DNA from 2 places in the Cytobacillus sp. FSL R7-0696 genome. Region 2 is predicted to be linked to the other one. Evidence: predicted binding sites of a transcription regulator. Region 2 holds the regulator's gene; the other holds the start of a gene.
The links. Region 2 encodes LexA, which represses DNA repair genes until DNA is damaged. Its sites were predicted from a motif close to CGAACATATGTTCG; they were not measured.

Region 1 (16,142 bases), 1.7 Mb from region 2:
TCCAAAGTTTTCTTTAATAAATTAAAGTCTAATAGTTTGTATTCGGATTGTCCTAAGAAAATATCTCCATCTGTAAGAGTATTTATTTCTTTTAGTAATTTTTCCTCTTCGAGTTTTTGTATTAAGATATTTAATGCATGATCATGAAAAGCTTTATTTAACACATCCTTTTGTCCTTCTAACATAGACAATGATGCACCAGCTAATTCTTCTTCAGTAACTCCGACTGAGGATAAGAACCTTGCAATACCAAAGAATAAGCTTCCTTTTAAGTCAGTATGATCTTTGGTTATACTATGAGTATTCTCAACTTCTGTCTTTTGTTTTTGTAGTTCTGCCGTAAAATCGTTTATGATTCCTTCATCCATTTGAGATAGAATGGAGTTCATTATTTCAGTATCTAGATAAATTATCTCTTTCATACTATAAGTCTCCTTAAAATTAGAAATTTATAGTTATTTTACCACAAATTGATAATGTATTATTTATATAAAGAAAAAAATAACCCTTCTCAAAAGAGAGGGATCTAAATTTTAGAATGAAGTTGATTGTTAATAAGTCTTTTAGCTTCTGCAATAGTCTCTTTAAATGTAACTCCTATACATTTAATTTCTAGTTCTCCTTTTTTGGCAGTTACTGTAACTGTATTTTCATCTGCATAAATATGATAAGTAACGCCATCATCAATAAATCCCAATGTCTCATATTTCATTAAAACATACCTCTTTCCTATAATATGCAATTATATTAACAAAAAATAGGTAAAAAAGTCCTGTTATTTGCTCAGGTAAAAGTTTAAAAGTTCCTCACATTTATTCCTGATCCTTGGATTAAAATAATTATGCTGCTCATCATATCCTTTATAGTGAAACTCATACATAGTAAACGATTCGTCATGTCCAATCTGGTTTACTCTCATATTCCCTTTCCTCATCTTATCTTTAACCTCCTTCAGGTCACGCTGAACGTTCTTTATTGTATTTTCCATCAAAGTAATATAAGGCTGTATAATCTTAAACGGGGACTTCTCAATGATTTTTAAATCTCTTTCAAGGATGATAATAATCATCGGTAAGTATATAGCTTGCTCTAGCACATCACGATCAGCTTCATTAATCCTAGTCATGTTGTTAAACCCTTTCGACTGATATCACTTCATTAATGTGAAATTTTAAGATTTTTAAATCGTTCGTTTCTAAGTGAATGTACATATTAATATGATCAATTTTATCGACTATGCCCTCATAGGTTTTTGTGAACCCATCAACCCAAATGGTCATTTTGATTGTAAGGGTGTAGGTTAATGATTCCATCGTTATTATCTGTATTTCCTCAAGTTCTTGCTCATCTAATTCTGGCTTCTTCATTTTTTCATATTCACGTGGTATCTGTTTAAGTAATTGAGTATGTTCGGTCATAAAGAATCCTTGCCACTTCATCTTTCCGCGGTCTCGTATCATCTAGAATCCCTCCTTATGCACTAATTTTATACAAACATTTGTTCGAAAACAAGTTGAAATAGAACGAATGTTCCTGTAAAATTATGTTTAAAGGAATACAAAAATAAAAAAAGGGGTTAATTATGCGAAAACTAACATCTAGACAAAAAGAAGTGTTAGAAACATTAGAAAAATACGTTGCAACAAATCATTATCCACCTTCATATAGAGAGTTAAGTGCTTTGGTTGGACTAGCATCTTCATCCACCATAAGTGGGATTTTAAATAAATTACGAGAAAACGGTTATGTAAGCTGGGAAGATGGAAGACCGAGAACATTAAAAGTAATTAAGACCGCCTCATAAAAGAGGTGGTCTTAATTTTTGTTTTCTTCTGTAAGTTCTCCCCATAAATCTTCAACTGTGGTATTGAGTGCTCGTGCGATTTTAATAGCGTTTTGAACATATGGCGTTGTTTCTCCCTTTACGATCTTACTGTAAGCAGTACTAGTAATCCCAATTTTTTTAGCAATATGAATTTGAGATACACCAGTTTTTTTGTGCCATTTACTTAATTTAGTCTCCATTTAATCACCCATTTAAACAATTCTATAAAAAATATCTTTGTCCTGTTTATTTTTTTGTAATAAGACAAATTCGTATATACGTACACTTTACCATTCGGTAAGATATTCGTTTTCAAATTCGGTTGGCGCACATTAATACGAACTAAGGGACAATAGAAGTCTAAAAGGCTGATGCAGTCCTATCAATTGACGTTTATCTTGCAACTATTACTACGTAATACAAAAGGAGATGGTGGTGTGATTTTCGAAATTGTATCGACCACTTTAATGGGGAGTTTAGCAGGTTACTCATACCTCAAAAAATCCAGTCTTAGTAATGATGCTGACAAGATACAAAGGATATTTAACAACGCTGGCCTTTCAATCAGGGAAGAAAGGAAAGTGAAAACAATTCGTCTTCAAAAGAAAAGAAAAATTGATGGAGGGATGGAGTATATTTATCAACTGCCACTTGGAATGTCTTCTAAAGATGTAATGGATAAGACGCATGTATTAGAGGATGGTTTGAATATTAAAGATAACTCGATTGATTATTCCTTTGCCGATTTGCTTTCCCTCAAGCTCAATAAGGACATTATTAAACAGATTAAAAATCTAGGTAAAAAACAAAAAAAGAAAAAAGAAATTGAGATATCATTTGATGGCATGCTACGTATTAAAGTTTACAATCAGGGATTTGCAGAAAAGTATATATGGGATGATAGCCTATTAAAGAAAGATACCTGGTCCATACCAGTCGGCCATACAAGGACATCAATCATACATCACAATTTTGACAAAGATAAACACCTTATCATCGCTGGCGCCACTGGTTATGGGAAGAGTGTGTTTCTAAAGTTGGCAGTCACAACACTTATAGCACAACAACCAGAACACACACATTTACATCTCATTGATTTAAAAGGTGGCTCAGCATTTCAACGATTCAAAAATCTGAAACAAACGGATAATTTCGCACGTGATCCAGATGAAGCTAAACGGATGTTGCTAACCATTGACGAACAGATGACCAAGGACTACCAATCTATAGTAGATAAAGGATACGAAGATGTAACAGAGGCAGACATTAAGGAGAGGCATTTTATCTTTATTGATGAAGCAGCAGACTTAACTGATCATCCGGTTGCTATGGATGCAATAACAAGTATAGCTCGTAAGGGGAGGGGAGCAGGATATTATTTGATTTATGCCACACAATATCCTAGTGCTCAATCTATTCCACAACAAACAAAACGTAATATACCTATTCGACTTTGCTATGTACTAGATGATGCTACAGCATCGAATACTGCACTTGGTCAGACAGGTGCGGAACAATTACCGATGATACCAGGTAGAGGCCTATATAAAAATGTAAAGACTAATACCATTCAAACACCATTCATCAGTAATGATGAGATAACTAGACAGGTTTCGCCATATCTGGCGAAGGAGGTTATTAAATTTGAAGAATCAACAACGAATCGAACAGATACTTTTAAGCTTGAAGAAATGTGATTATCTCACTCGGGAGCAATTGCAACGAATGCATAAGCTTGGCAAAGATCGCAACGCTCAAAAAATTTTAAGAAATATGAACCAATACTTATCTCATTTTTCGGAAGATAGAAAGAAAGTTTATTATTTAAATACATCAGGTCGTGAGTTTGTTCAAGCTGATAAAGTAAGAAAGAAAACGGCACAAGTTAATCACTTTTTAATGCGTAATGACCTATACATTTCACTCGGTAGACCTACCACATGGAGCAATGAAGTCAAAATAACCCTCAATAATCTTTCCCTCATAACAGATGCAGCTTATATTCTTAATAAAATCCACCACTTTGTAGAAATCGATAATAAACAAACCATGCAAAAGAATGTACAAAAGATAAAAAAATACAGAAAGTTATCTACATTTAATCCACAATTTCAATTAGTTTGGGTGACAACTACTTTATATAGAAGAAACAGGTTAGAAAAGCTTTGCGAAGGTATGAACTATAAAATATATCTCTGGGAGGATTTAAAATGAAAACTCAAACGATGTCCGTTAACGAATTTATGTCTGGTTCTTATAAAAATAAAGAGAAAAAGAGAAACTGGAAAGGTGTTAGAAGAATAGGTACATCAATTGCCGTTCCCTTAATCATGGCAAAACCAGCGTTTGCTGCATCACCCGAAGCCATACCAGTAGGAGCTACCGAGTATCTTGGTGATAAGTCACTTGAGATATTGACACACGCATTAGATCCGTTAGTTGATTTGATGGTTGCATTGAGTTTCCCTATTTCTTCGGTTGTTGTAATTGGTTCGTGTTTTTTCTTCATGTTAGGGAAAAGTGATAGAGCATGGACTGGAATACAAAATGGAGCTCTTGGGTATGTACTTATACAAATTATGCCGATGCTGCTTAAGGTATTAAAAGAAGTTGGCAGTGCAATTTAATATATAATAGAAGAAACTAATTATTTTATTTTAGAAAGAGTATTCAAACGTGCCGATTTCGTGCCGATTCGAATTGAAAAAGTATGAATTCTGTTAAAAGGTATAACTTGTTTATTCAGGTAAACTCCTATTTTTAAAAGGATATGAAAAGGATAGAAATCCATTTTTAATCAAGTTCGAGATGGAAGGTTCAATTGGATAAATGCTTAAAACCCTTATTATATAAGGGTTTTTTGTTTGGAGTAAAATTATTCGTGCCGGTTTCGGGCAGATATAGATTTTTTCTCGTTTATTTTAGTATATGAGGCGAACTTTTTTAGTTCGTCTTCTTCTTTTTTTTGAGTTAAGTCAGAGGTTATTTATGGTTTAATCAGTCATGCTCTTTTTTGTAATTGTCTACAGAGTGAGATGAATGCAAGGAATTTTCCCACCCAAAAACCTTAGCAAGTCGTTCGTTATTGTCATAATTTTGAATGTCAATCATGTCTTAGGTTGCTACGCTATATTTTGGGGAGCAAAATGCATTTGTACTAACAACAAGGTTGAAACAATAGAGTAGCAAATGCGTCTTTTATACTCAGATCAGTAAATTGATCATTATATCTTTTCACTCCTCCATTCTATAGAGAAAATAGGCTTTCTATATGTATTTTTTATGAAGGGCTGTCCACACGGGCAGTCCTTTTTACTTATATATTATAGAAAGGAGAGTGTTTTATATGGTTAATGTGATAAAGCAGCTGGTATCTCAGGAAGTGGTTAATCAACGCTCTTATGGTAAAGGGAACACAATTCAATATATAACACCACATCAAACAGGAAATATGGGAATCGGAGCAAATGCACAGATGCATGCTAATTTACAGTCGAACTTAAATGCAAGACAAGCTAGTTGGCACTACCAGGTGGATGATCGCATGGCAATACAATCATTTGAAGATAATGTGATGTGCTGGGCAGCAGGAGATGGGCGAGGTCCGGGGAATACGGCGTCGATTCATATTGAAATGTGCATCAATGCCGATGGAGATTATGAACAGACAATCAATAATGGTGCAGCATTAGTCAAAATGTTGATGGACAAGTATGGGTTGGATCGGAGTAGAATTAAACAACATCACGATTGGTCAGGGAAAAACTGCCCCGCACAATTGCGCGCGGGTTATAAGGGCATTACATGGGAGGATTTTTTGAATAAAGTAGATGGGGTGCAGGAAGAGGAAAATTTCGGATCCCCTTCACCCGGTTCTAATCAGCCAAAACCAAAACCGGTTGAGAATGGAAATAGTATTGTCGACTATCTCAACGCACAAGGAATAGACTCATCCTTCAAGAATCGAGCAATATTAGCAAAGCAATATGGGATGAATAATTATCAAGGTACGGCGGCGCAAAACATTGCTTTATTAGAAAAAATCAAAAAAGGAGTGCCGAAGAAGCCGCAAACAGCCCCGAAAGCGAATCTGAATGTGGACGGAAAATGGGGAAAATCAACAACGAGAGCACTACAAAAAGCACTTGGTACTCCTGTTGATGGTATCATCAGTAATCAGCCGAAAAATAGTGTAACGAATGCCTTCTATGATGGAACGATTCACTTTGCTAGTGGAAAACAAGGAAGTCCAATGGTAAAAGCATTACAACGACTGATTGGTGCAAATCCTGATGGTTTTATGGGCCCTCAAACAGTAAGAGCGTTACAAATATATTTGGGGACGGTTGCTGATGGTGTATTAAGTCGTCCATCCCTCGTAGTAAAAGAAATGCAACGACGACTAAATGCAGGAACTTTTGTTAAATAAATGAACATAAAAAGCAAGGTTACTTTAATGGAAGTATTCACCTTGCTTTTTTATATTATTGCATAGAGGAATTCAATTGACTTGTAGCTGTCCTTAATGGAATAATCAATTTTCCTTAAAGTTCACCGTTTTCATGTCTGTATGTAAAGCTGACCAATCTGTCGTCCCTATCTTTCTTAATTCTAAAGCAGCTTCCTCAGGTGTCATTTGAAAAGAGTCGTATACCCATTCAGCCAGAAAGCCTACTGTCCCATAACTCGAAAAGGAGGCGTAGCTTTTATGGTTATATACATGCATCAATGCAGCAGATAGTTCTCGTGATAGATGGTGAATAAATTGTGGATTTTGAAACTGTTCTTTATAGAAAGATTGATAAAAAAAGACATGATTACATATATCCTTGGTTGTTTCCTCTACCTTTAAATGATGATTGTGCCTTTTTTTAGCTTGAGGATAAAACGCTAAAAATTCGTTGATAATGTCCTTTGAGAGTTGATCAAGTAAATCATATTTATCATAGTAATAGACATAGAAGGTAGAGCGACTAATGCCTGCTCTTTTTACAATCTCTTTTACTGTTATAGAAGAGAATGTCTTTTGATGTAATAGCTCAAGTAGTGCTGTGATGATATAAGCTTTCGCAGATGTATTTTGTAGCATTGTTTCCTCATCTCCTAAAATTGGACATTTAGAATGAAAATGTCGTTTGTTTGTATTGGCTTGTTTTTTTACAATTATAAGTGATAGTAAATTGAAGTATAACGGAGGGGAACATAAGTGACAAATGTACATGTGATAACTGGTGGCACAGGTGGCATGGGAAAAGCGATTGCAGAAGCGTTAAACAAGGAAGATATCTTTTTGCTCGCCGATGTGAATGAAGAGAGATTAAAACAGACCCAGCAAGAGTTAAATGACAAAGGAATCACTCAAGTACATTATCAAACAGTAGATATAACAGATCAAGAAAATGTTCGAGCATTGGCACAAACGGCTGATTCATTAGGTGAAGTAAAGTCCATCATCAATACAGCTGGATTATCACCGACGATGGCTGATGCGAAAAGAATTGTTGATGTTAATTTAAGAGGAACAAGTATCATTTTAGATGCCTTCTATGAAATCGCAAAAAAAGGGACAGTTGCCGTCTGTATTTCCTCAATGAGTGGGCATATGGTGCCAAAAGAAGGGCCGTATAGCGAAATACTAAAGGCACCGTTAGCTGAAGATTTACACGAGAAGATGGAGCCTTTCTATCAAACGAATTCTGGTGCTGCCTATAGCTTTTCGAAATTAGGTGTTTTATTAATTGTAGAAGACCAAGCATGGAGGTGGGGACAGAAAGGGGCGCGAATTGTTTCTGTTTCTCCAGGTACGATTAATACACCAATGGGTAGACAGGAAGCTAGTCAATCTGAGCAAATGAAGATGTTACTAGAAAAAACACCTTTGCAGCGTGAAGGAGAATCACCTGAAATTGCTTCAGCTGTTGCGTTTCTAGTGAGTGATGCAGCAAGCTATATTACTGGTACTGATTTAAGAGTCGACGGTGGCACTGTCGCTAACCTAAAATAAAAAAGAAACCCTGCTGAATAAACTTTCAGCAGGGTTTCTTTTTTGACTGTCTCAACATTGACTAGTGTTTCGGTGAAAATTGCTGAAAAACCGTTTTTGTTGGTTCAGGGTATATTTCTTTTCCAGCAATTGAATTGATGATTTTTTGATTTCTTAGAACAGATAGGCCTAGATTTGTTGCACTAGCACCGTGGGAATGCTCGATATTGGTTAAGGTATAGATATGATTTGTTTTCTGTTTCTTAAAGTCAATTTGATAATTTTCCGTTACTTTGAATCGTTTATTGTCTTCCCAAATGATTTCATCGGCAAATTGCGATAACCAATTCGGTAGGGCAGGTTTATAACCAGTTGCTAAGACGACCTTTTCCGTTTGATGAATAAATTTTTTCTCCTGCTGCCATTGTTGACAATGTAGATGGTACGTCTTCTCTATTTTCTCTATTTTCTGCGCTTCTGTTAAGGGTTGGATAGTTACATTGAGTTTTTCCCCACTAATAGAACGATGGTAAAGCAGGTTATAAATTTTCTTTAAAGTTTCGGGGTCAATGCCATTCCGTAGTTGATTTAAAGAATCTAATGCTTCTAGACGATGGTCAAAATCAAGTTGATGGAAATAATGAATATATTCAGGAGAGAAAAATTCTTTCCCTAATTTGGCATCTTCTTTTTGAAAAAGGCCGGAAGATCTTGTAAACCATGTTAGTTCATAATCGTGGTTTTTCTGATCTAACAATAAGTCGTAAAAAATCTCAGATGCACTTTGACCAGAACCGATTACAGTGACTGAATGACCACTTTTCAATTGCTTCTCATGAAACAAATACTCACTTGAGTGACTAATTTCATTGTTTGGCCAATCTCCATCTAATCCTTTTGGGACCATTGGTATACTGCCAGTTCCGATAATGAGATTTTTTGTTAAATAGTTGGATACTTCTTTTTTTAGTAGATTCTCTACAGTTACTTGATAAAGATGATCCTTTGTTTCTATCACATTTGTTACACGATGGCTGAAATAACAATGTGATAATTGATGGGCTACCCAACTACAATAGTCACTATATTCTTTGCGCGGAATGTTGAATTGGTTGAAAAAGTAGAACGCATATAAACGCTCATGAGTATGTAAATAATTGATAAATGTATATGGACTGGTTGGGTCGGCAAATGTTACTAAATCAGCTAAAAAGGGTGTCTGTAAATCTGTGCCCTCTATAAGCATACCTGGATGCCAAACAAACTCCTCTTCTTGTTCAAAAAATAATCCATCTATCTCTTTGACTCGATCAGTTAAAGCTGCAAGACTTAAATTAAAAGGTCCTAAGCCAATGCCAATAAAATCATAAACGACAGGTGTGACCAATAGTATCCCTTCTTCCATTAATAGGTGAAATATCTATTCTGTATTTTCCCTTCCTCTCATATATTCTAAACATAGAGAAAATGTTCTGGAGGTTTAAGTGTTTTTTTTCTGGGGTATGTAAGAGTATCGAACAAATACACAACAGAAAGGACAATGTAAAATGCTCTGGACGATTATCGGTATTTTAATTATTTTATGGATTTTGGGATTTAGCTTTGATGTCGCAGGAGGACTTGTCCACCTATTATTAGTTATTGCACTCGTCGTTTTAGTATTCCAATTAATTACTGGAAGACGTAGACCTTAACGGGACATCTGAGGGTAAATAATATAAGAACGAACGCCCACCTTCATTAAGGTGGGCGTTTTCTTTGTGTCGTTTGATTGAAGAAATGTTCATTCAAGATATGATATGGATTATATACGATTTTATTAAAGATAAGAGCATTGAATTTGATTAAAGAATGAATAGAAGTGTGAGCAATAAAATAGTGTATTGCCAAACGCTATTTTTTACATTAAAATGAGAATGATTATCATTGTTGAAAGGTTAAAATCAAATTAAATTCTCAAATGATTAGCTTTTAATATTTCGGAATTTTCTTCACTTTGAATGAGATTGCTGTGATAATTAATTTTTTTGGAAATGGAGCTTTGATTAATGAAAAAATTATATTTTATTATGCTTTTATTTGTACTCGTTTTAGCTGGTTGTATGCAAAAGGAAGAAGAGAGTAATAGTGGAGAAGAGAATAATAATAGTAATCAAACGATTGTCATTGAAGATGCGTCAGGTGAACGCAGCTTTGAAGGAGTTCAGGAGAAAGTAGTTGCTCTTGAATGGAGCGTTGCTGAAGAGTTATTAGCTGTTGGTGTACAACCAGCTGCAGTAGCTGATGTAGAGGGTTTTAATAAGTGGGTAACAATTGATGCTAAATTAGATGAAAGTGTTGTGGATATTGGTTTAAGAACAGAACCAAATATTGAAGAAATAGCAAAGTTAGAGCCCGATGTGATTATTGGTATGGAATATCAAGAACAGTTTAAAGCGGACCTTGAAAAAATAGCTCCTGTAGTGATTTTTGATAGTTCTACAGAGGAAGCTCAAAAAGACTTATATGCTTACATGTTACATACATTAAAGCAGACAGGTAAGCTAGTAGGTAAAGAACAAGAGGCTGACGAGGCAGTTGCTCATTTAGAGGAAAAAATGGCAGAAGCGAAAGAGAATATATCTGCAGCTCAATTAAAGACAAATGAATTTGTTTTTACACAAGCTTATTCTGCGAATCAAGCCCCGACCTTTCGATTATTTACAGAAAACTCAACGGTGAGCCATACACTTGAAGGTATAGGATTGACGAATAAAATACAGGATCAAGATCCACAGCCGAGTGGTTTTATTACAACAAATGTAGAGGGTGTATCTAAGTACGAAGAAGCTATATTTCTTCATACTGTACAAAAAGATGATCCGTTATTTAGTAATTTAGAAGGAAACAAAGCTTGGAATTCTTTATACTTTGTAGAAAATGATTTGATGTACGATGTAGGCGCAGGTGTGTGGACGTTTGGTAGTGTTCTTTCAATGGAAACTTTAGTTGATCATGTTGAAGAGACATTAGTGAAGTAATGTTATGAGAGTTAAACCCTTTCTATTATTTGCGGCATGTGTGCTCTTGTTTATTATTCTTGGTCTCATTCACTTGAGCCAAGGACAAGCTTCAACAGGCTTACTCAGCTTTTGGATGGAAGTATGGGATAATGAGCAGGAACTGAATTTTCTCCTTTATAGTAGAATGCCGAGGTTTTTAATTGGTTGTTTAGTTGGAGCTGCACTGGCCGTAGCAGGGATGTTATTACAAACAATGACAAGAAATCCGCTCGCAAGTGCAAGTACACTAGGCATTCATGCAGGAGCATTTTTCTTTGTTGTTCTTTTTTCCATTTTCTTTCCTTCTATAAATGGTGCCTTTCCATTTTTCGTGACGATGCTTGGGGGAATCATAGCCGCTTTAATTGTTAGTTTTTTAGTAGGTAGAGCATTGGATCCTATTAGAATCGCATTAACTGGATTGATAGTAACAATGTTGTTTTCTTCATTTACTAGTGCCCTGCAGCTTTTATATGAAAATGAAGTGTCCGGGTTGTTTTTATGGGGAGCGGGAACATTGTTACAGCTTGATTGGAGTGGCGTTCAATTTGCTTTGCCATGGGTTCTCTTCACTCTTCTTTTTGCCTTTATAATAGGTCATCGTTTTGACGCTTTACTGTTGGGGGAAGATGTAGCTGTAGGATTAGGACAAAATGTGATGATAAGTAAATTAATAGGTTGGGGCATTGCAATTATATTAGCTGCTGTCTCTGTTACAGTAGTAGGCCCCATTGGCTTTGTTGGTATTATGGCTCCACATATTGTTCGTTTAATGGGCTTTAGAAAGCATCGATCCATGCTAATAGGAAATATAGTGGTCGGTGCAGGCTTACTCATATGTGCTGACATCTTTGTTCGTATGATTTCTAGTATGTCCGAATTACCTGTAGGAGCAATGACGGCCATTATAGGAGCACCCTGGTTAGTCTATTTAGCCTTAAAGGTAAGTAGGAAAACGAGAACTGCTGGAGGAGCATTAGAGGGGAAAGTGCGAATTAAGCATATTAAAAGATTTTATCTCCTCATATCTCTCGCCGTTCTTGGATTAGTAGGGTTTAGCCTGTCGTTTGGGGGAACAAGTTTCACTAGTCTTTTAGAATTGCCAAGAGAATTGATGTATAATACCTTCGTTTGGGATTTTCGCTTGCCTCGAGTGGTCGTCAGCTTCGGAATTGGTATGATGATGGCAGCTAGCGGTTTAATGATGCAGACTGTTTTACGTAACCCACTTGCTGACGCTTCTGTTTTAGGTGTGACTTCAGGTGCAAGTGTAGTGGCGATGTTGGTTCTCATTGTTTTTCCTCAAGCCCCCTTTGTCCTTATTCCAATTGGTGCATTAATTGGTGCACTTGTTACAATGGGAATTGTATTGTTTATTAGTGCGCGGAGCGGTTATCAACCGATGATTCTATTATTAATGGGTGTTGCTATATCTGCGGTAGGTTCTGCTATTATACAGATTTTATTAGTACGTGCGAACCTTCATGCATCACAAGCTTTAACATGGCTTGCTGGTAGCACCTATGGGACAAGCTGGAGTGACCTAGTAATTGTGATGATAACATCGTTACTACTCTTTCCGGTTATTCTCTATATGGCCAATACATTCGAGATCTTATCATTGAGTGATGAACTATCCATTGGTTTAGGTGTGAAAACTAGTAAAATGCGTATGTTTATGATTATACTAGCTGTTATGTTGTCAAGCATCAGTGTATCAGTGGTTGGAGCAATTGGATTTATCGGTTTACTAGCTCCACATATTGCTAGACAACTGGTCGGTCCGAAGCTACTACAATTACTGCCATTAACCATAGTAATTGGCGGGATTTTACTTATTTCAGCTGATTTTCTTGGAAGAGTCGTTTTAGCTCCTAAAGAAATACCTGCTGGAATAATTGTTTCTTTAATTGGTGCACCATACTTACTTTATTTATTGAAGAAAACGAACAAAATCAAAGCGAGTTAATCTGTTTAATAAAAAATAATCTGAACAATGGTTCGGGTTATTTTTTATTTCTTTTAAACTCATAGTAAGAAACGGATATCTGATTTATACCATCTCCAGTAAGGTACTTTTTCTATATGCTTTTCCTTATTACTGCGTAAGGGTTCCTTTTTTGATACCGATGAGCAATCACAAAATGAGTAAAGTGCTAATGGAATGTTCTAAGAATTTTCTTTTCTGTTTTTGACTGATTCTTTTTCACTTATTTCATTGTGTTTCTTGTTTATGGTTATATCCTTTAGGTAAAATAATCAGTATGAAGATTATTGGTAGATGAGGTGATGGAATGATTAGGATTGGTTTAACTGGATGGGGAGATCATGACAGCCTATATACGGAGCGTGTATCTAACCGAGATAAACTATTAGAATATGGCGCTCATTTTCCAACAGTTGAGGTAGACGCCTCCTTTTATGCCGTACAGCCAGAAAGGAACGGGGAAAAGTGGGTGAGGGAAACGCCTGCTTCATTTAAATTTGTTGTGAAAGCTTATCAGGGGATGACGGGGCATCAAAGGGGAGAGATTCCTTTTGAGTCCAAAGAAGAAATGTTTGCTGCTTTTAAAGCGTCGCTTGCCCCTTATATAAGAGAAAATAAGTTAGCGATGGTCCTATTTCAATTTCCACCGTGGTTTAATTGTAAAAAGGAAAACGTTCAATATTTACGCTGGTGTAAACAGCAAATGGGAGAAATACCATGTGCTGTTGAATTTCGTCATCAGTCTTGGTATCAAGCTGTGTTTATAGAAGGTACTTTAAATTTTATCAAGGAAGAGAAATGGATACATACCGTTTGTGATGAACCACAAGCAGGGGAGGGCTCTGTTCCAATTGTAATGCATACTTGCGGACATCCAATTGTACTTGTCCGCTTGCATGGTCGTAATGTTCATGGATGGCAAAATAAAAAACAACCAAATTGGCGTGAAGTTCGCTATCTATACCGTTATAATCACAAGGAATTATTGGAGTGGGCAGAGCGATTAAAGCAATTACAAAAAGAGGCGAAGGACGTCTATGTACTATTTAATAATAATTCTGGTGGTGACGCAGCGGATAATGCAAAGGAAATTCTAGAAATATTAGGAATTGAATATGAGGGATTAGCTCCAAAACAACTCGGTTTATTTTAACTAATGAGTACACCGAATCTCTACCTATAACATAAATTGTTAAAGGGAAGGGGGGACGGTCATGGTTGAATTAAAGCCTGTTATTTTGGATGGTCATACGTTTATGACTGTATCCGTTGAGCTGCCAAAAACTAATTTGTTAGTTGTATCAAATGATAATGGATATATCATGTGTGGTGCATTAGACGTTGCGTTATTAAATGAAAAATTAAAAGATCGCCATGTCATTGCTGGTAGAGCCGTAGGGGTAAAAACGATTCAACAACTAATAGATGCACCACTTGAATCAGTCACTTTTGCTGCAGAGGAATTAGGAATTAAAAAAGGGATGATCGGAAGAGAAGCGCTATTAAGAATGGTATAGGTTATAGTATCCTACTATATCTTAAAAATAATAAATTTAAGTATATTTTAGGTTTTGATAGAGTTTTGCATAAATAATTATATTTTGATATAATGTATAACAATTGAATAATGCCTTATCAATCCGATGGGGTAGAGGCGCAAATCATCATTAGTAATCAATGTGAGGATGACAACAGTGAACTTTGATAAAAGGGAGATTTGCCGAAGCAAATAGGTACGTCAATATTTATTTGTTGGGGTTGCTCTAAATAGGAGTAACACTGTCATTATGGAGGTATATTAACCATAATGGGGAGCTACAGTCGTGATGGAGAATAACGTTACTTCTTGAAGGGTAATGATAGAATCTCTATCGTTACTCTTTTTTTATTATCAATTAAGGATCAAAGAAAAGTGGAGGATACCTTTCTCTGATCGTTAATTGATATGAGACGCATTCGTTCATGTCTATAGCTCCTATACTAATAGGAGGTCTTTTTATGACAGGTACATTTATTTCTGTGCTGCCACCTTTGGTAGCGATGCTTTTGGTTATACTAACAAAAAGGGTGATTCTCTCCCTTGGTTTAGGGGCGTTAACAGCAGCTATCTTAATTGGAGGATATCAACCGCTAGATACGCTACAAATATTTTTCTCGTCGTTTATAGCACTTTTCATAACAGATGAAGGGTTAAATACTTGGAATATATTCATTCTATTATTCTTACTTATTCTTGGTAGCATTACTGCATTTATTTCACTATCGGGTGGTAGTCGTGCCTTTGGTGAATGGGCAATGAAGCGTGTGAAAACGAGAGTGGGTGCACAGTTATTAACCGTAGTTTTAGGTATGATTTTGTTTATAGATGATTATTTTAATGCGTTAACAGTTGGACAGGTATCTCGACCTGTTACTGATCGACAAAAAGTATCACGTGTAAAGCTTGCTTATTTAATTGATTCAACATCCGCACCTTTATGTGTTATATCGCCTATATCAAGTTGGGGAGCATCAATTATCGCCTTAATTGGCTCGATTTTAGTGTCTCATAAAATAACTGATTATAGTGCTTTCTCTGCTTTCATGCAAATCATTCCGTTAAATTTTTATGTATGGGCGGCAATCATAATGGTGTTTATCATTGTTGTTGGGCAAATTGATTTTGGTCCAATGAAGAAACATGAGAAACAAGCTATTGAACAAGGAATTCTATTTGATAAGAAGAAACAGTTGAAAGACGAGGTTCAAGAAGAATTACCTATTAGTACGAAAGGGACTGTTGGTCATCTTGTTTGGCCAATCATTGTTTTATTTATTGGAACAGTGAGTATGATGGCTTGGACAGGCATGAATGGGGCAGAGGGGAATGTGTCGTTAGTATCCTTATTAGAAAACACAGATGTGGCCTTATCATTAATTGTCGGAGGATTATTGAGTTTAGCTGTTGCTTACGTACAATTTGCTCAAGTATTAAAGAAAGATGATAAACTAACGAGTAATTTTTATTTGAAAGCTACATGGGTTGGGATGAAATCTATGTTTGGATCAGTATTGATCTTAATCTTTGCTTGGTTACTCGGAGATTTGATTAGTCAAATAGGTACAGGGGAATACTTGGCTAGCGTTATTAATCAATCGAATCTGAGTCATGATTTTATCCCTGTTATCCTATTTATTATTGCGGCACTTATGGCATTTAGTACAGGGACATCTTGGGGATCATTTGGCATTCTCCTTCCAATAGCTGGTGATATTGCTGTAGCTACAGATATATCCCTGCTGATTCCTGCAATGGCAGCTGTACTT
Region 2 (16,142 bases):
ATTTTTAAAATCAAATCTCCTTTCTTTCATTAAGAATGCTGGCTTAAGTAAACCTAAGATCACTAGACCAAATATAACGATAAAAATGGCTCCAATTTGACGGATGAGATCAGCATATTCATAAAAAAAGTTACCTATATAAGAAGAACCAAAGCCGATGGCAATAAACACTATTGAAAATCCTAATAAAAAGCATAGCGTATGTATCAAACTACGTTTTTGTAGCAGTGCATTCTCCGTTTTTAATTCACCTACGCTCATTCCAGTGATATACGATAAAAATGCCGGATATAATGGTAAGCAGCATGGCGAGATGAAACTCAAAAAACCTGCACCAAGAGCAATAATAAAATTCACATCAGTCATACCAACACCTCCATACCTTCCCCTTTTTCCTTCCCCATTCTATCAAAACATTATGAGAAAAGAAATTAATCTTTTTGAATAATTTGTGTCTAACATTTAACACACATGGTAAACACCAGTTTTATTTCGACATTGTATCAATTTCGTTGAATCATTTAGTGATATGTATAATGAATGTAAAAAGTTTTACATAAGTTTCTTTTGAATTAATTACCATAATTCGCTATAATTAATAAAAGTATATTTGGGACAAAATAGAAACTACTTCATGGTTAGACAAAATCGCAGAGGAGTTTTAGGTGCGTGAACAAACAAGACTTACTATTATTAATTGAACAAAAAAGACGAGAACTGATTCAAACTGCTATGAGAAACGGCCTCAACTCTACTTCTGCCATAAAATATAGTCAGGAGTTAGATTCTCTATTAAATGAATATAATCGTCTTTACGAGAGCAGACTCACATTAAATAGACAAGCATAAAAGGCTAACACTTGAATTCATCAAGTGACTTGATATCAAAGAATTCAACAATATGATACCGACTAAAGAAATAGACCAAAGCTAAAGTTTAGCTTTGGTCTATTTCTTAGTTGCAATGAAGAACCGAAAAATAAAGTTTGCTCTGTTTCTATCTATATGCAATTGAACCTAGTAACTTTATCTAACTATAGTTCGTAAGTTATTTTCCAGGTTGTTGCTTATTCATCGCATTCATCATTTGGTTAATTTTCTTTTGAGACGGCTTCATTCCCATTTGCATCATCATCATTTTAAGCATTTGTTCATTAATTGGTGGATTTTTCTTTAGGTAGCTCATCATATATTTACGAGCGATGAAAAATCCTAGTGCTACACCAGCAAGTAATGCTAATATACCAACTAGAATATATGTCCACATACTACTTCCTCCTTCATGTTGTCTATCATACAGTGTACTAGACCAAAGGTTATTATACAATATTTGCTGATGATTTTCTCTAATTTAGACAAACTTTCTTTCTTTTATTGGCTTTAACCAGCCAAATCGATTATGAAAAAGGTCGATTGCTAAATAAGAACTTTCTTCTTTTCGTAGGACTTCAAAGAACACCGTCTCTGCATCATAGTTTCCTTGAGCCTCTAAACTAAGAAAACGATCATAGATCATCAACTTAGCTTGACTATTCTTCTCTTTAATATAAAATGCATTGCTCTTATAAGAAACTTTTTTCTCTGCATATAATTCTCTATATAGATCATTATTTACTTTATCTTTTGGAATATTCTTGGTGATAAAGGCAATTTGTTTTCCCAAAATAAATTGGATCGTTCCAGTCGCTTGTTCATATTCCTTGAACAGCTGATAAAACATTTGCTCTCTACCAAAATAATGAGACGCAAAAGGTTCATCTATTAAATATAGCTGATACGTTCTCATAGAATTACTCCTTTTTTAGACAAGTCTTTTTCTTATTATAAAATTTTATTTCAGTATTTTCTGTCTCTTTTTGTTATAAATTTCTACTTTTTTTGTCGAAAAAAAACGAAGAGGGAAATTCCCTCTTCGCTCATGCTTATAAACTTTTTAATTTGCTTACGATATTCTCTACAGTAAACCCATACTCTTTTATTAGAATATCTCCTGGTGCAGAAGCACCGAATTGATCAATTCCTAAAACGTCGCCTTCTAGACCGACGTATTTATGCCAGCCAAATGATGCTGCCATTTCAATGGCTAAACGTTTGGTTACATTTTTAGGTAATACAGATTCTTTATATTCATTTGATTGAGCATCAAATCGTTTCCAATCCGGCATACTGATTACTGCCACATCAAAGCCCTCTTCTTTTAAAGCAGCTTTAGCCTTTACCGCTAATTCTACCTCTGACCCTGTCGCTAAAAGAAGCGCATCTGGTTGATCTTTTTCTGCTTTTGCAATCACATAAGCACCTTTTTGAACTCCTTCAGGGGCTAACTCTGCTGAGTTTGGTAGGGTAGCAATATTTTGCCTAGTTAACACAAGTGCTGTTGGTTGATCTTTTGACTCAATCGCTAGCTTCCAAGCAGCTGAAGTCTCATTTCCATCAGCTGGGCGAATTACTGCTAAATTTGGCATGGCACGAAGCGCTGCCAATTGTTCAACTGGTTCATGTGTAGGCCCATCTTCACCTACAGCAATACTATCATGTGTAAGAACATAAGTAACAGGTAGCTTCATTAATGCGGCAAGTCGAATAGCTGGTCTTAAGTAGTCAGAGAATACAAAGAATGTCCCTCCAAAAACATTTAGGCCACCGTGTAAAGCCATACCATTTAAAGCGGCACCCATAGCAAATTCTCGTACGCCAAACCAAATATTTTTACCAGCATAATTAGTTGCTGAGAAGTCTTCTGCATCTTTAATCATCGTCTTATTCGAACCTGCTAAGTCAGCTGAACCACCAAAGAAAGATGGTAAGTTCTTCGCAATACTATTGAGAGCTTCCCCTGAAGACGCTCTAGTGGCTAAGCTTTTGCCTTCTTCATATACGGGAATATCTTTATCCCAACCATTTGGTAATTCACCTTTGATTGCACCTTCTAGCTGTTCTGCTAATTCCGGATGATTTTTTTTGTAAGCAGCAAAAAGATCTTTCCATTCACTATCTGCTTTTTCACCGTTAATAGCTACATTTTGTTTGAAGTGTGCATATACTTCTTCAGGTACATGAAAATCTTCTTCAAATGTCCACTCATAAGCATCTTTTGTTAATTTTAATTCAGCTGAGCCTAGTGGCGATCCATGAGAAGCAGATGAGCCTGCCTTATTCGGGGATCCATAACCAATTACTGTTTTAACTTCTATTAACGTCGGTTGTGTAGTATTTTGACGAGCGCTGTCAATTGCCTGGGCAATTTCATCGAGATTATTTCCATCTTCTACTCGAAGATAATGCCAGCCATAACTTTTAAAACGATCGGCTACACTTTCAGAAAATGATTGATCTAAATCTCCGTCTAATGAGATGTCATTAGAATCATACATTACGATCAGCTTTCCTAATTGAAGGTGACCAGCAAGAGAAGCTGCTTCTGCAGACACTCCCTCCATTAAGTCTCCATCTCCGCATATACTATATGTATAGTGGTCTACTACATTGTAGCCATCTTTATTATATTCAGCTGATAGGTGGCTTTCTGCCATTGCCATCCCTACTGCCATGGCAATTCCTTGTCCTAATGGACCTGTTGTCGCATCTACACCTGGTGTATGGCCATATTCAGGATGTCCTGGTGTTTTACTACCCCACTGACGAAATTCTTTAATATCATCTAAAGAAAGACCATATCCCGATAAATGAAGGAGACTATACAAAAGCATAGACCCATGACCTGCAGATAACACAAAGCGATCACGATTAAACCAATCAGGATTTTTGGGATTATGATTCATAAACTTTGTCCATAAGGTATATGCCATTGGCGCAGCTCCCATTGGCATTCCTGGATGACCAGAGTTTGCCTTCTCGACTGCATCGATAGACAATGTTCTTATGGCACTAATTGATAAAGCATCTGTTTTGTTGAACATGAACGACATCCTTTCAATATATATCCTACAAATTAAATATAATAGACTTTCACCTTCAGTTACAACCAGAAAGGTAAAAAATTATATAATTGTCATATAAACAATAACAAAGGAAACTGTTCGTGACAGTTTCCTTTTAAAAATTTATAAACACAATCTTAGTGAAGTGGTTTATTTTGTTCACGTTTTAACTTATCTGGTGTAACATCATTACCTTCAGGGTCAATAACAGTAACACCTTTTAATGTATTTAACATAGAAGCTCTAAACTTCTCTAAATATTCTTTTCTTAATTTAGATTGTTCCTTTGCCTCTGATTCTGATAAACCTTCTGTTTTCGCTTTCTTAGCAAGCGAATTAATTCTCGCCAATTTTTCTTTTGAAATCATTATGTTACACTCCTTCCCATCCAAAAAGTCTTCATTCCATATGGAGAAGATACTTAATAGCCATATTACTAAATATGAATGGATTTTACAAGAAAGCAGTTTTACACTCATGCTTTTCACTATCATTTCAGAGGACAATAAGTTGGTATCGTATTGCTTTATTATTAGGTATGGCAATGTAGCAGTGTTCTCAACTTAAAAATGTGAGAATTATTTAATGTAGGGTGCGTATGTAAATAAGGGGAATAAGGGAATAATACTTTCACTAACGTTAAATGAAAAAACATGGATGAATCCTCGGCAAACAAATAACCATTCACAATTCACATGTCTGAACTCATGAACGATTGAAGGATCTTTCAGTATGCTTTTATCTTGGAATCAGTACCAGAATTTCTTAGTCTTTAAGTTAAATTACAACTAATCAACTTAACTTATTAGGCCTATATCATGATGATTCATTATCCACCTGCTCTATATCAGCTATATATTCATTATATCTACGGTTTACTGTCGCTTTAGATATTTTATAACCAAAGCCTCTTAACGTTGCAGCAATTTCTGCAAAAGTAAGGTTATTTTGTCTCAATTTTACTATTTCTTCTATTGGTACCTCTATTCGTTCTCTTCCGTTTATATTTCCTTGGTTTTTTAAATTCTTTTCAGGTCGAAAGCCTTTTTGAACAGCTTTTTGCATCCCTCTTTTTATTTTTACATTATGTAGTTTTCTTTGATACTCTTCAACCATGCTAACAATTTGTAATACCATAGAATCAGAATCTGAAAGTTGCAATTCTCCATTATGGGCAATAGTATAAATTTTCCCATTTTCCTTAAGTATACAATGTAAGATGGCAATTTTAGCATTTCCTCTTCCAATCCTGGTTTCATCTTGAATAAGAACAGCCTCTGCTTGATTTTGTTTAAGTAACTCCAATAATTGCAACAAACCAATTCTTTCTAAATCATAACCACTTGCTTTCTCACGTATGACTTCAACCACATTCATATCCTTCATTCTCGCTAAATGTAAAAGTTCTTCCTCTTGTCTAGCAAGAGACGTTTCCTGGGTATCTTTCGTCGTACTCACTCTGCAATATATAATTACATTCATTCTCTTTCATTCCTTTAGTCTTCTAATATCACACTAGCTAAATTTGTTTCAGATATTATTTCACCATCTGTAATGGGAAGATACACCTTATCACCAGGATGTATTTTACCTAAATGTATATGATTAAATTCTTCTACCCAAGCAACAAAGTCTTTAGAAGACATATGATGGGCATCTTTAAATTCCTCCGCCATTTTCCATAAAGAATCTCCTTGTTTTACTTCAACTTTTACATATTCCACCTGATTTGCATTACCAGTGTTCAAAAATAATAAGAAAGCCATACCGAAACTAAAAGCGATAAGAATAATAGCATAACTATAAGAATTCCACAATTGTTTTATCATTAATTGCCACCCCTGAATAGAATATATGTTCGATTTGATAATTTTAGTATAATGCGAACATTTGTTTCTGTCAATAAGAAAATTCGAACTTATGTTTGTATCTATTTACTACTGATGGTATAATAATCTTAATGAAATTGACGAAGGTGCGTGATAGCGTGAAATTATCTAAGAGGCAGCAAGATATATTGAATTTTATAAAAGATGAAGTAAAACAAAAAGGTTATCCACCTTCCGTTAGGGAAATAGGTGAAGCTGTTGGACTTGCTTCAAGTTCAACCGTACATGGCCATCTAGCCAGACTAGAGAGTAAAGGACTTATTCGTCGAGATCCGACAAAACCCCGTGCCATTGAAGTATTAAATTTAGAAGAAAGCAACCCAATTCCTAAAGTGCAAACGGTGAATGTTCCTATTATCGGTAAGGTTACTGCTGGTCACCCCATTACTGCGATTGAGAATGTTGAGGAATATTTTCCTTTACCTGAAAGAATGGCTCCGAGTGATGAAAATATCTTCATGCTTGAAATTATGGGAGAAAGTATGATTGAAGCTGGCATATTAGATGGTGATTATGTCATAGTCAAGCAGCAACAAACAGCAAATAATGGAGAAATCGTGGTTGCTATGACAGAAGATGATGAGGCCACCGTTAAGCGATTCTTTAAAGAGAAGAACTTTATCCGCTTGCAACCAGAAAACCCTACCATGGAGCCGATTATCCTGCACAATGTATCTATTTTAGGCAAAGTAATTGGTGTTTATCGCCAAATACACTAAAAAAAGAGTGTCATTATTGACACTCCTTTTTAATAGTTGCAATTATCTTTATATGTTACTCATACAATTATAAAATTTGAAAAATTCAGTAAAATAGAATCATTACATGGAGACAAAAATATATTATAATGAAATTTACACCAAGAATCAACCTAAGGTCGCAAAAAAATCTCGGCTTTAGGAGTGTGAAGGAAAAATGTTAATGAACATTCTCTTCGCTGCGTTGATTGGTGGAATTGTCGGTGTTGCAGGACATTTGCAGAGATTAGGCAAACTAGTCAAGCCACGGATGACAAAAAAATTCATTTATTTAGGGTTCTTAGAAGACATCTTACTAGGAGGACTGGCGTCCGTATTTGTCATTGTGACAACAACACCGGATTCCCCCACTGCTGTTTTCATCATCTCTCTCGTATCTGGTATGGGAGGTGAGGGTATCTTAAAATTATTAGATACCCTAAAAGTAAAAGATCAAGAATAAAATTTTATTCCGTTCTTATGAACGGTTTTTTGTTGTATATAACAAGATTTAATTATATCTAGACAACTAACTTCCCGCTTAAACAGTCTGTTTCACCTTTATGGAAGGGATATAACACATTACCATTTTGTTTAACGTTGAGTAGCTTCTTAAATTGTCATATGTATGTCTTACACAGCACATAGAACCACTCTCCTGAAGTACGGTTCATCAATTCAATACGAAATATTGTTTTTAAACATGATGTTTTATGGGTAAATAAAAAATAAAGCATTTTTCATGAAAAACAGATGGCTAACTGGATTAAATGCTAATTATTCAATTGATTGGTAACTAAAACAAAATACTATTTCTTATTGATTTCGATTATCCGCATCAATACTTATAAATTTTCTTCCTAATCTTAATAAATCTGTAGACAAACTCATATAAGGAGTTTGTCTACAGTCTGAAGCTGCCGCTAAAACTGCATTTGAATATGCCTTTTAGTATCAGCAATAGTTATTTTCCCATATATTAGCTTCCATTAAAACAAAGTAAAAGCACTTTCAACTTACGGGTTTCCTAAGTTCCTTATACTTCAACTGCAACGATATCATCACAACAGATCGTAGTAATTCGTACACGAGCTTTCTTGTCACAACAACAATGATCGTGACGATCATCGTGACGATCACAGTCTGCTTTAGCTAGGAAGACTAAATTACCGCGAATATCGATAAACTCCCCGAACACATGGCCGCCACCTTTAAGAAATACTCTCACATCCTCACCACGGGAAATGTTCTTAAAGAACTCATCACAGCCACAATCCTTATTGTCATCTTTGCTGTAATTACCACAACCATGATTGTTGTTGTCATATCCATATGAGTCTGAATATCTTGGTCTTCTTCCAAAAAAACAATTATTATATCCCATATCTCTTCCTCCTTTCTATCATTATGTTAATACTATATGTCGAGGGTCTTGGAGATGTACGGGCTATATCCCCCTGTTAAAAGACCATTTTATTTTCTCTGTGAACCTTCTTTTTGTTTGTCAAACCTAACTATAAAATAAAGAAGCAGCCGTTATGGCTGCTTTGGACTCGATTTTTGGTATCTATTAAATAGATACCAAGTTGAATGTTAATACTAAACAGTTATAGCCCTTGCATCCGCTAAGACACAATAAAGAAACTCCTAACTATCGTGTTTCAACTGCAACGATATTATCGCAACAGATCGTAGTGATTCTTACACGATTTTTCTTGTCGCAACAATCGTCGTGACGATCATCGTGACGATCACAGTTAGCTTTTGCTAAGAAAACTAAATTACCGCGAACATCAACGAATTCTCCTGTCACATGGTCGCCACCTTTAAGAAATACTCTCACATCCTCACCACGGGAGATATTCTTAAAGAACTCATCACAACCACAATCCTTGTTGTCGTTTTTACTGTAATTACCACAACCGTGATTGTTGTTGTCATATGAGTCTGAATATCTTGAGCCTCTTCCATAGAAATTATTATTACATCCCATTTTTCTTCCTCCTTTCTATGATTATGTTAATACTATATGTGGATGGTCTTAGAGTTGTACGGGCTATATCCCCCTGTTGAAAGACCATTTTATTTTCTCTGTGGACCATCTTTTTGTTTTTCAAACCTATAAAAAAGCAGCCATTATGGCTGCTTTTAACTGAGACCCTTTTTAGTTTCTATTAATTAGTTGAATGATGATACGAAGCAATTATAACCCTTGCATTAACTTCTTTTAGACTCATAAAAAGGACTCTTACTATCGAGTTTCAACTGCAATGATATCATCACAACAGATCGTAGTAATTCTTACACGATCTTTTTTGTCGCAACAATCTTTGTGACGATCATCATGACGATCATCGTGACGATTACAGTTAGCTTTTGCTAGGAAAACTAAATTTCCACGAACATCGATAAACTCTCCGAACACATGGCCGCCACCTTTAAGGAATACTTTCACATCCTCACCACGGGAAATGTTCCTAAAGAACTCATCACATCCACAATCGTTATGATCATATCCGTATGAGTCTGAATAGTTTTGATTATTATATCCCATATTCTCATCCTCCTTTCTCTGATTATGTTAATACTATATGTGGAAGATGAAGAGTTGTACGGGCTATATTACCTTGTTAAAAGACCATTTTATATTTGATATGACATCTTCTTAAGTTTTATAAAAAATCAGATGTTAAGGCTACTTCTATAAATTAAATGTAAAGAGGTTCATAATAAACGCCTCAAGGATGATCCTCACCGCTTTACTTTCTTCTATTTTTAAATACAAAAAGACTGTAGGTACCTCGATTACACCGAGTTTACCTACAGTCTGAAAAAACCACTTTGGTATTATCTATTAATACATTTGTAAATATTGCTCGCGTTCCCATGGGTGAACTTGCGTACGGAACATATCCCACTCAATTTCTTTTGCTTCAATAAAGTGTTCAAGAATATGCTCACCAAGTGCAGCAACCATTACTTCATCTTGTTTGAGAAGTTCTAGCGCGCTATAAAGTGTTGCTGGAAGATCTTTAATACCTTCAGCTTCACGTTCCTCTTTGCTCATAACATAGATATTACGATCTACTGGAGCTGGTGGTGTTAGGTTGTTTTTCACACCATCTAATCCAGCTTTAAGAAGAACAGCCATTGCAAGGTATGGATTGGCAGCTGGGTCAACACTACGTACTTCTACACGTGTACTGACACCACGTGATGCTGGGATACGAATAAGTGGTGAACGGTTTCTTGCAGACCAAGCAACATAACAAGGAGCTTCATATCCAGGCACTAAACGTTTGAAAGAGTTTACGGTTGGATTTGTTACAGCTGTGAAACTTGGTGCATGGTTAATGATACCTGCAATAAAATTACGTGCTGTATCACTAAGTTCTAAATCACCTTTTGTATCATAGAATGCATTTACACCATTTTTAAATAATGAAACGTTACAGTGCATACCTGATCCGTTCACACCGAATAATGGTTTTGGCATAAATGTTGCGTGTAAACCGTGTTTACGTGCAATTGTTTTAACCACTAATTTAAATGTTTGGATATTATCACATGCTGTAAGTGCATCAGCATATTTAAAATCGATTTCATGTTGCCCTGGAGCCACTTCATGGTGAGAAGCTTCAATTTCAAAGCCCATTTCTTCAAGCTCAAGAACGATATCACGACGGCAATTTTCACCTAAGTCAGTCGGAGCTAAATCAAAATAACCACCATTATCATTAAGTTCTAAAGTTGGTTCACCTTGATGATCTAACTTAAATAAGAAGAATTCCGGTTCAGGTCCAAGATTGAAGTCTGTAAAACCGAGGTCTTCCATTTCTTTAAGGATTCTTTTTAAGTTATTACGAGGGTCTCCCGCGAATGGCGTACCATCTGCATTATAAATATCGCAGATTAAACGAGCTACTTTTCCTTTTTCCGCCGTCCAAGGGAATACAACCCATGTGTCTAGGTCTGGGAATAAATACATATCGGATTCTTCAATGCGAACGAAACCTTCAATTGAGGAACCATCAAACATCATTTTATTGTCCAAAGCTTTTTCAAGCTGACTAATTGGAATTTCTACGTTTTTAATTGTTCCTAGAATGTCAGTAAATTGCAATCTAATAAATTTAACATTTTCTTCTTCAGCAATACGTCTGATATCTTCTTTAGTGAATTTTGCCACCTTGTGTTTCCTCCTTTAAAGTCAAGAAAAGATTTTTTATTTTAATGGAAAAAGCGTGATAAATCACCTTGCCTTAAAGACGATCGAGTAAACCTACCTGCTTGCATAAATTCTTTACGCAAAAGCTTTCTCAATTCGTCATCTGACAAATCGTGTCTCACTTTTTCTTCTTGCTTCTTAAATGCTTGTTCATCCATCTCTTGTTGTTGTTTCACTGTGAATAGTTGCTTTATTCCCGCCATATTGACCCCTTGATCAATTAAATCTTTGATCTCTAGCAATTTATCAATATCATTCAATGAATATAGCCTTCTATTCGTATCCGTTCTAGCTGGAGTAATCAATTGGTGTTCTTCATAATAGCGAATCTGTCTTGCTGTTAGCTCAGTCAGCTGCATCACAATGCCAATTGGAAAGAGCGGCATGGAACGACGTATTTCACTTCCAGTCAACCATCTCTCCTCCTTCATTCTTTTACTTTTAATTTCTTTGTATCTTATATCCTATTATATGTCGTGTTAGATAATCTGTCAACAAAATGTTATGTTTTATCACATGGAAATCATGAAATTTTCAAACTTTTTTCCTAATACTGAAAGGAGGCAGCATATATCCGTCTCCTTTCTCTATATTTATTGATACTTTTGAATGAGGTCTTTCTCTAATAATTGGTCTAAGGCTGTACAAATGGCGATTTTTACATGTGAATAGGTTAATCCACCTTGAACATATGCTTCATACGGGGGCCGAATAGGACCGTCTGCTGTAAGCTCAATACTTGCTCCTTGTATAAAAGTACCCGCAGCCATAATGACATCATCCTCATATCCTGGCATATATGCTGGATAAGCAGTAACGTGAGAGTTGATTGGGGATGCATATTGAATCGCTTGACAAAAGGCAACCATCATTTTAGCTTCACCAAATTGTACTGATTGTATTAGGTCTGTTCTCTCTGCATCCCATCTTGGATTAGTTTTCATCCCAAAGTATTCGAGGATTGCTGCTGTAAAAACCGCTCCCTTCAAAGCCTGTCCCACTACATGAGGGGCTAAGAAAAAGCCCTGATACATCTCCTGTAAACTATATAGTGATGCTCCAGCTTCCGCTCCAATGCCAGGGGAAGTTAATCGATAAGAGCAGGCTTCTACAAGGGCTTTTTTTCCAACAATGTAACCACCCGTTTTCGCCAATCCACCGCCAGGGTTCTTAATAAGGGAACCGGCCATTAAATCGGCACCAACATGACAAGGTTCCATCTCTTCAACAAATTCACCGTAACAATTATCTACGAAGATAACGACTTCAGGGTTGATGGACTTAACAAAATGAATCATTTCTTTTATTTCATTTATTGTAAATGATGGTCTTTCCGCATAACCTTTTGAACGTTGTATACCAACCATCTTTGTTGAAGATGTCATTCTTTCTTTGATTACCTCAAAATCAACAGTATCATTCGCTTGCAATTCAACCGCATCATACCCAATACGAAATTCTTTTAGAGACCCTACCCCTTTACCTCTTATACCGACGATTTCTTCTAACGTATCGTAAGGTTTACCCGTAATATATAAAAGGTCATCCCCCGGTCGTAAAATACCAAATAGCGCAGTGGATATAGCATGAGTACCAGAAATGATTTGTGGTCTAACCAATGCGGCTTCGCCACCAAAGACATCTGCATAGATTAATTCTAAAGTATCTCTACCCGCATCGTCATAACCATATCCCGTCGAGGGTATAAAGTGGCTATCACTTACACGGTGTTTTTGAAAACTCTGCAGAACCCGAAATTGATTCTCATCTATTCTTTCCTCTATTTTATGTGTCACACAAGAAATTTTTTTTTCTACTTCTTGAACAATCTCAGAAAGAGATTCTCCATTTATTAAGCTTTGGAACATGATCTACACCTTTACTTTCTATACTCTATAATGATTTAGCATTTGTGTGATTGGATGATCTTTGAAGTAAAAACCTTTAGCCAAATACATTTGTTTTTCTTCTATAAACTCACTACTCCGCACAATAGTCACCGTATTTAGGAGCGATAATAACTTTCCTTCTGAAGCAGGGATTGCAGCAGTATACGAGTCCATTAATTGGGTGATCGCTCGTTCAATTGCTTCTTTTAGCAAATGGAGATCACGATCATTTAATGCACTCATTTGTAACGTGTCCCTACCTTTTGTTGGAATGAACCTTTCATGTGCTTCATCTTTTTTATTATAAACAATCAATTGTGGAATCTCTTCCTGCTCTAAGTCATCAATTAATTGTTGTACGGTTTGTTCATGTTGGGTGTAGTCCGGATTAGACATATCAACTACATGTAAAATGAGATCCGCTTCGTTTACTTCTTCTAAAGTAGATCTAAAAGCTGCAATTAACGTAGTCGGTAAGTCTTGTATAAATCCAACTGTATCGGTTAAAAGGGCTGTATATCCACTTGGTAAAGACATTTTTCTTGTCATTGGATCAAGTGTGGCAAATAATTGATTTTCTTCATAGGAATCAGCTTCGGTTAGACGGTTAAACAGTGTCGATTTACCCGCATTCGTATAACCTACTAAGGCGATTTGCAGTGCTTGATTCTTCTTTCTTCTTTCGCGATAACGCTTCCTATGATGAACAACTGCCCTCAATTGCTTATCAATATCATCAATTTTCCTTCGTATGTGACGGCGATCTGATTCAAGCTTTGTCTCACCTGGACCTCTTGTCCCAATTCCCCCGCCTAGTCGTGAAAGTGCTGTTCCTTGTCCCAATAATCTCGGTAGTAAATATTTTAATTGAGCTAGTTCAACTTGCAGTTTCCCTTCTTTTGAACGAGCTCTGCCCGCAAAAATATCAAGAATCAACTGGGTTCGATCAATAATTCTTGCCGAAATGACTTCGGATAAGTTACGAACTTGACTAGGAGATAGTTCATCATTAAAAATAATCACATCTGCTTCGGTCTCTTCTTGTAGGCGTGATATTTCTTCAACTTTCCCTCTTCCTATATATGTAGATGGATGAATTCTCTCTCTTTTTTGTACAACACTTGTAATCACTTCACCTTTAGCTGTTTTTGTTAGTGACACAAGCTCATCCATTGAATAACTATATTGCAAATCGTCTTCAGTCGTTTGACAGCCGACAAGTATCGCTTTTTCTTTAAAAGACTGTTGTTCCATTAAAGCCCTACTTTCTTTTTAACATATCATTATCATATCAAATTCTTTTGTAATTCACTAATTATTCTTTACGTTAAAGGGAGAAAATTTCCGGTTATCCAAAATGTCCCTGCTAAGTATCAATAAATATTGTTTACCACAAAAATTTATTTATTGAAAATCATTGATTTCATGCTTTTTCATGTTAAAATCTATATGTTTGTGTTTTTGCAGGATTTTAAGAACGTGTGGTGATATGTGATGTTAACTTGGGATTTTTTAAGTATGATTGGTACAATTGCTTTTGCCATTAGCGGTGCTATCGTAGCAATGGAAGAAGATTATGATATATTAGGCATTTATATTTTAGGTATTGTCACTGCCTTTGGTGGGGGAGCCATCCGTAATATATTAATTGGGGTACCCGTTTCAACATTATGGGAACAGGGAACTTTTTTTCAAATCGCCCTCTTGTCTATTACATTGATTATTATTTTTCCCCATCACTTATTGAAGCATTGGCATAAATGGGGGAACTTCACTGATGCCATCGGATTATCAGCATTTGCTATACAAGGTGCACTTTATGCTGCTGATATGAATCATCCATTAAGCGCAATTATCGTTGCCGCAGTATTAACCGGTAGTGGTGGTGGAATGATTCGTGATTTATTAGCACAAAGAAAACCTTTGGTATTACGATCAGAAATCTATGCGGTTTGGGCGATTATTACTGGGCTATTAATCGGATTAAACATTTTCACATCTGCAGTAGAACTCATTATATTATTCATAACAATTACCGCCCTTAGAGTATTATCTTACACTTATAAATGGAAACTTCCTACAAAACAATTCAAGTTAAATTAAAGATAAAATAGTAAAAAAACAGAGCCACGTTTCAGCCCACGATAAGAGGTAGGAGACCGGCTCTGCTTTTTTCAATTTGCATCTCTATTAATAACAAAAAACAAACTCCTAAATTAATCGGAGCTAAAACAAAGTCAATCATCTTCTTCAAAAACTAAGTCGTTGCTTCTAATAGTCATTAATTCATGGCGGTCATAATGACTTTGCATTAAAAGCCTCATGGATTGTGCACGTATTGCCTTTTCGATAATATTTCTTATATATCTTCCATTAGAAAATGTTTGTGGATTTAAGACTGTTTTCACCCAAAGTAAGTGATCTTTTAATTTCCTTTCACTTTCTCTACTAAGTACGTACTCTTTTTGTTTCAGCATTCTTTGCCCGATTTCCATTAGTTGTTCAATTGAATAATCTGGAAAATCAATAACAAGCGGAAATCTAGAATGTAAACCCGGATTCAAAGATAAAAAATAGTCCATTTCTTTTGAATATCCGGCTAAAATCAGTATAAAATCATGCTGTTTATCTTCCATATGTTTCACTAATGTATCGATTGCCTCTTTACCAAAATCCTTTTCCCCTCCTCTACCGAGGGAATAAGCTTCATCGATAAAAAGTATGCCTCCGATTGCTTTCTTAATTAAATCTCTCGTTTTTTGAGCTGTATGGCCAATATATTCTCCTACTAAGTCAGCCCTTTCAGCTTCGATCAAATGCCCCTTTGTCAAAACATCCATTTTTTGAAATAGCTTACTTATTAACCTTGCTACCGTTGTTTTCCCTGTACCAGGGTTTCCCTTGAACATCATATGAAGGGACTGCTTTCCCGCTTTCAGTCCTGCTTCTTCTCGCTTTTTGTTCACATAGATCCAAGCATAGATTTCTTTAATCATTCTCTTCATTTCTTCCATGCCAACTAAGGCAGCTAATTCTTCTTCAATTTCTCTAAGAGCAAGATGCTCTGATTGTAAGGTTTTTTGTACAACATTCGGTTCGGGTATTTCCTTTGTTAAGGCTTTTCTTTTTTGAGAATTTAGTACAATACTGATTTGTCCATTATTTTTCAAACGAATCGGCTGATCCAATAGCTTTCACCTCACATTCTCTTGCACCAGTATACGCTAAGATTGCCTTAATTGTGACAAAAGCCTAGTCGTTATCTCAAGTCGCTATTTAGCCTATTCTATTATTAGAAGTTAGAGTCTTCTTGTTCATATATATTCAATTTGGAGGAAAATCATTAAAGTTTTTTTAGTGAAAACAAAATTGTTAATAATTAAATATAAATTATAGATTAACCGAATTTCTTCCAACAAGATTGTCAAAGCATAAGAAAAAGCCCGCATCATTTGCGG

Region 1: MKX29_RS13550 (YolD-like family protein) is a predicted target of LexA. The motif match lies at 1,492-1,505, and genes of this name have one in related genera.

What each region holds. Positions count from the first base shown of each region.
Region 1 is NZ_JBBOWA010000001.1:2,606,995-2,623,136, forward strand. It holds gene MKX29_RS13535 (DUF6414 family protein) at 1-422, opposite strand, end outside; gene MKX29_RS13540 (hypothetical protein) at 527-712, opposite strand; gene MKX29_RS13545 (hypothetical protein) at 776-1,126, opposite strand; gene MKX29_RS13550 (YolD-like family protein) at 1,131-1,460, opposite strand; gene MKX29_RS13555 (LexA family protein) at 1,583-1,804, shown strand; gene MKX29_RS13560 (helix-turn-helix transcriptional regulator) at 1,816-2,025, opposite strand; gene MKX29_RS13565 (FtsK/SpoIIIE domain-containing protein) at 2,197-3,522, shown strand; gene MKX29_RS13570 (replication-relaxation family protein) at 3,470-4,039, shown strand; gene MKX29_RS13575 (hypothetical protein) at 4,036-4,452, shown strand; gene MKX29_RS13580 (N-acetylmuramoyl-L-alanine amidase) at 5,172-6,254, shown strand; gene MKX29_RS13585 (TetR/AcrR family transcriptional regulator) at 6,360-6,914, opposite strand; gene MKX29_RS13590 (SDR family oxidoreductase) at 7,032-7,829, shown strand; gene MKX29_RS13595 (lysine N(6)-hydroxylase/L-ornithine N(5)-oxygenase family protein) at 7,891-9,195, opposite strand; gene MKX29_RS13600 (lmo0937 family membrane protein) at 9,356-9,502, shown strand; gene MKX29_RS13605 (ABC transporter substrate-binding protein) at 9,857-10,828, shown strand; gene MKX29_RS13610 (iron ABC transporter permease) at 10,833-12,818, shown strand; gene MKX29_RS13615 (DUF72 domain-containing protein) at 13,144-13,989, shown strand; gene MKX29_RS13620 (YunC family protein) at 14,051-14,353, shown strand; lysine riboswitch at 14,478-14,662, shown strand; gene MKX29_RS13625 (Na+/H+ antiporter NhaC family protein) at 14,835-16,142, shown strand, end outside.
Region 2 is NZ_JBBOWA010000001.1:4,334,030-4,350,171, forward strand. It holds gene MKX29_RS22080 (cytochrome c biogenesis CcdA family protein) at 1-366, opposite strand, end outside; gene MKX29_RS22085 (aspartyl-phosphate phosphatase Spo0E family protein) at 670-849, shown strand; gene MKX29_RS22090 (YneF family protein) at 1,049-1,267, opposite strand; gene sirA (sporulation inhibitor of replication protein SirA) at 1,352-1,786, opposite strand; gene tkt (transketolase) at 1,923-3,920, opposite strand; gene MKX29_RS22105 (DUF896 domain-containing protein) at 4,079-4,309, opposite strand; gene MKX29_RS22110 (YneB family resolvase-like protein) at 4,758-5,423, opposite strand; gene yneA (cell division suppressor protein YneA) at 5,438-5,770, opposite strand; gene lexA (transcriptional repressor LexA) at 5,902-6,549, shown strand; gene MKX29_RS22125 (DUF4257 domain-containing protein) at 6,746-7,030, shown strand; gene MKX29_RS22130 (hypothetical protein) at 7,604-7,951, opposite strand; gene MKX29_RS22135 (hypothetical protein) at 8,219-8,560, opposite strand; gene MKX29_RS22140 (hypothetical protein) at 8,819-9,121, opposite strand; gene glnA (type I glutamate--ammonia ligase) at 9,422-10,756, opposite strand; gene MKX29_RS22150 (MerR family transcriptional regulator) at 10,798-11,208, opposite strand; gene MKX29_RS22155 (methionine gamma-lyase family protein) at 11,389-12,663, opposite strand; gene hflX (GTPase HflX) at 12,682-13,938, opposite strand; gene MKX29_RS22165 (trimeric intracellular cation channel family protein) at 14,179-14,787, shown strand; gene spoVK (stage V sporulation protein K) at 14,922-15,872, opposite strand.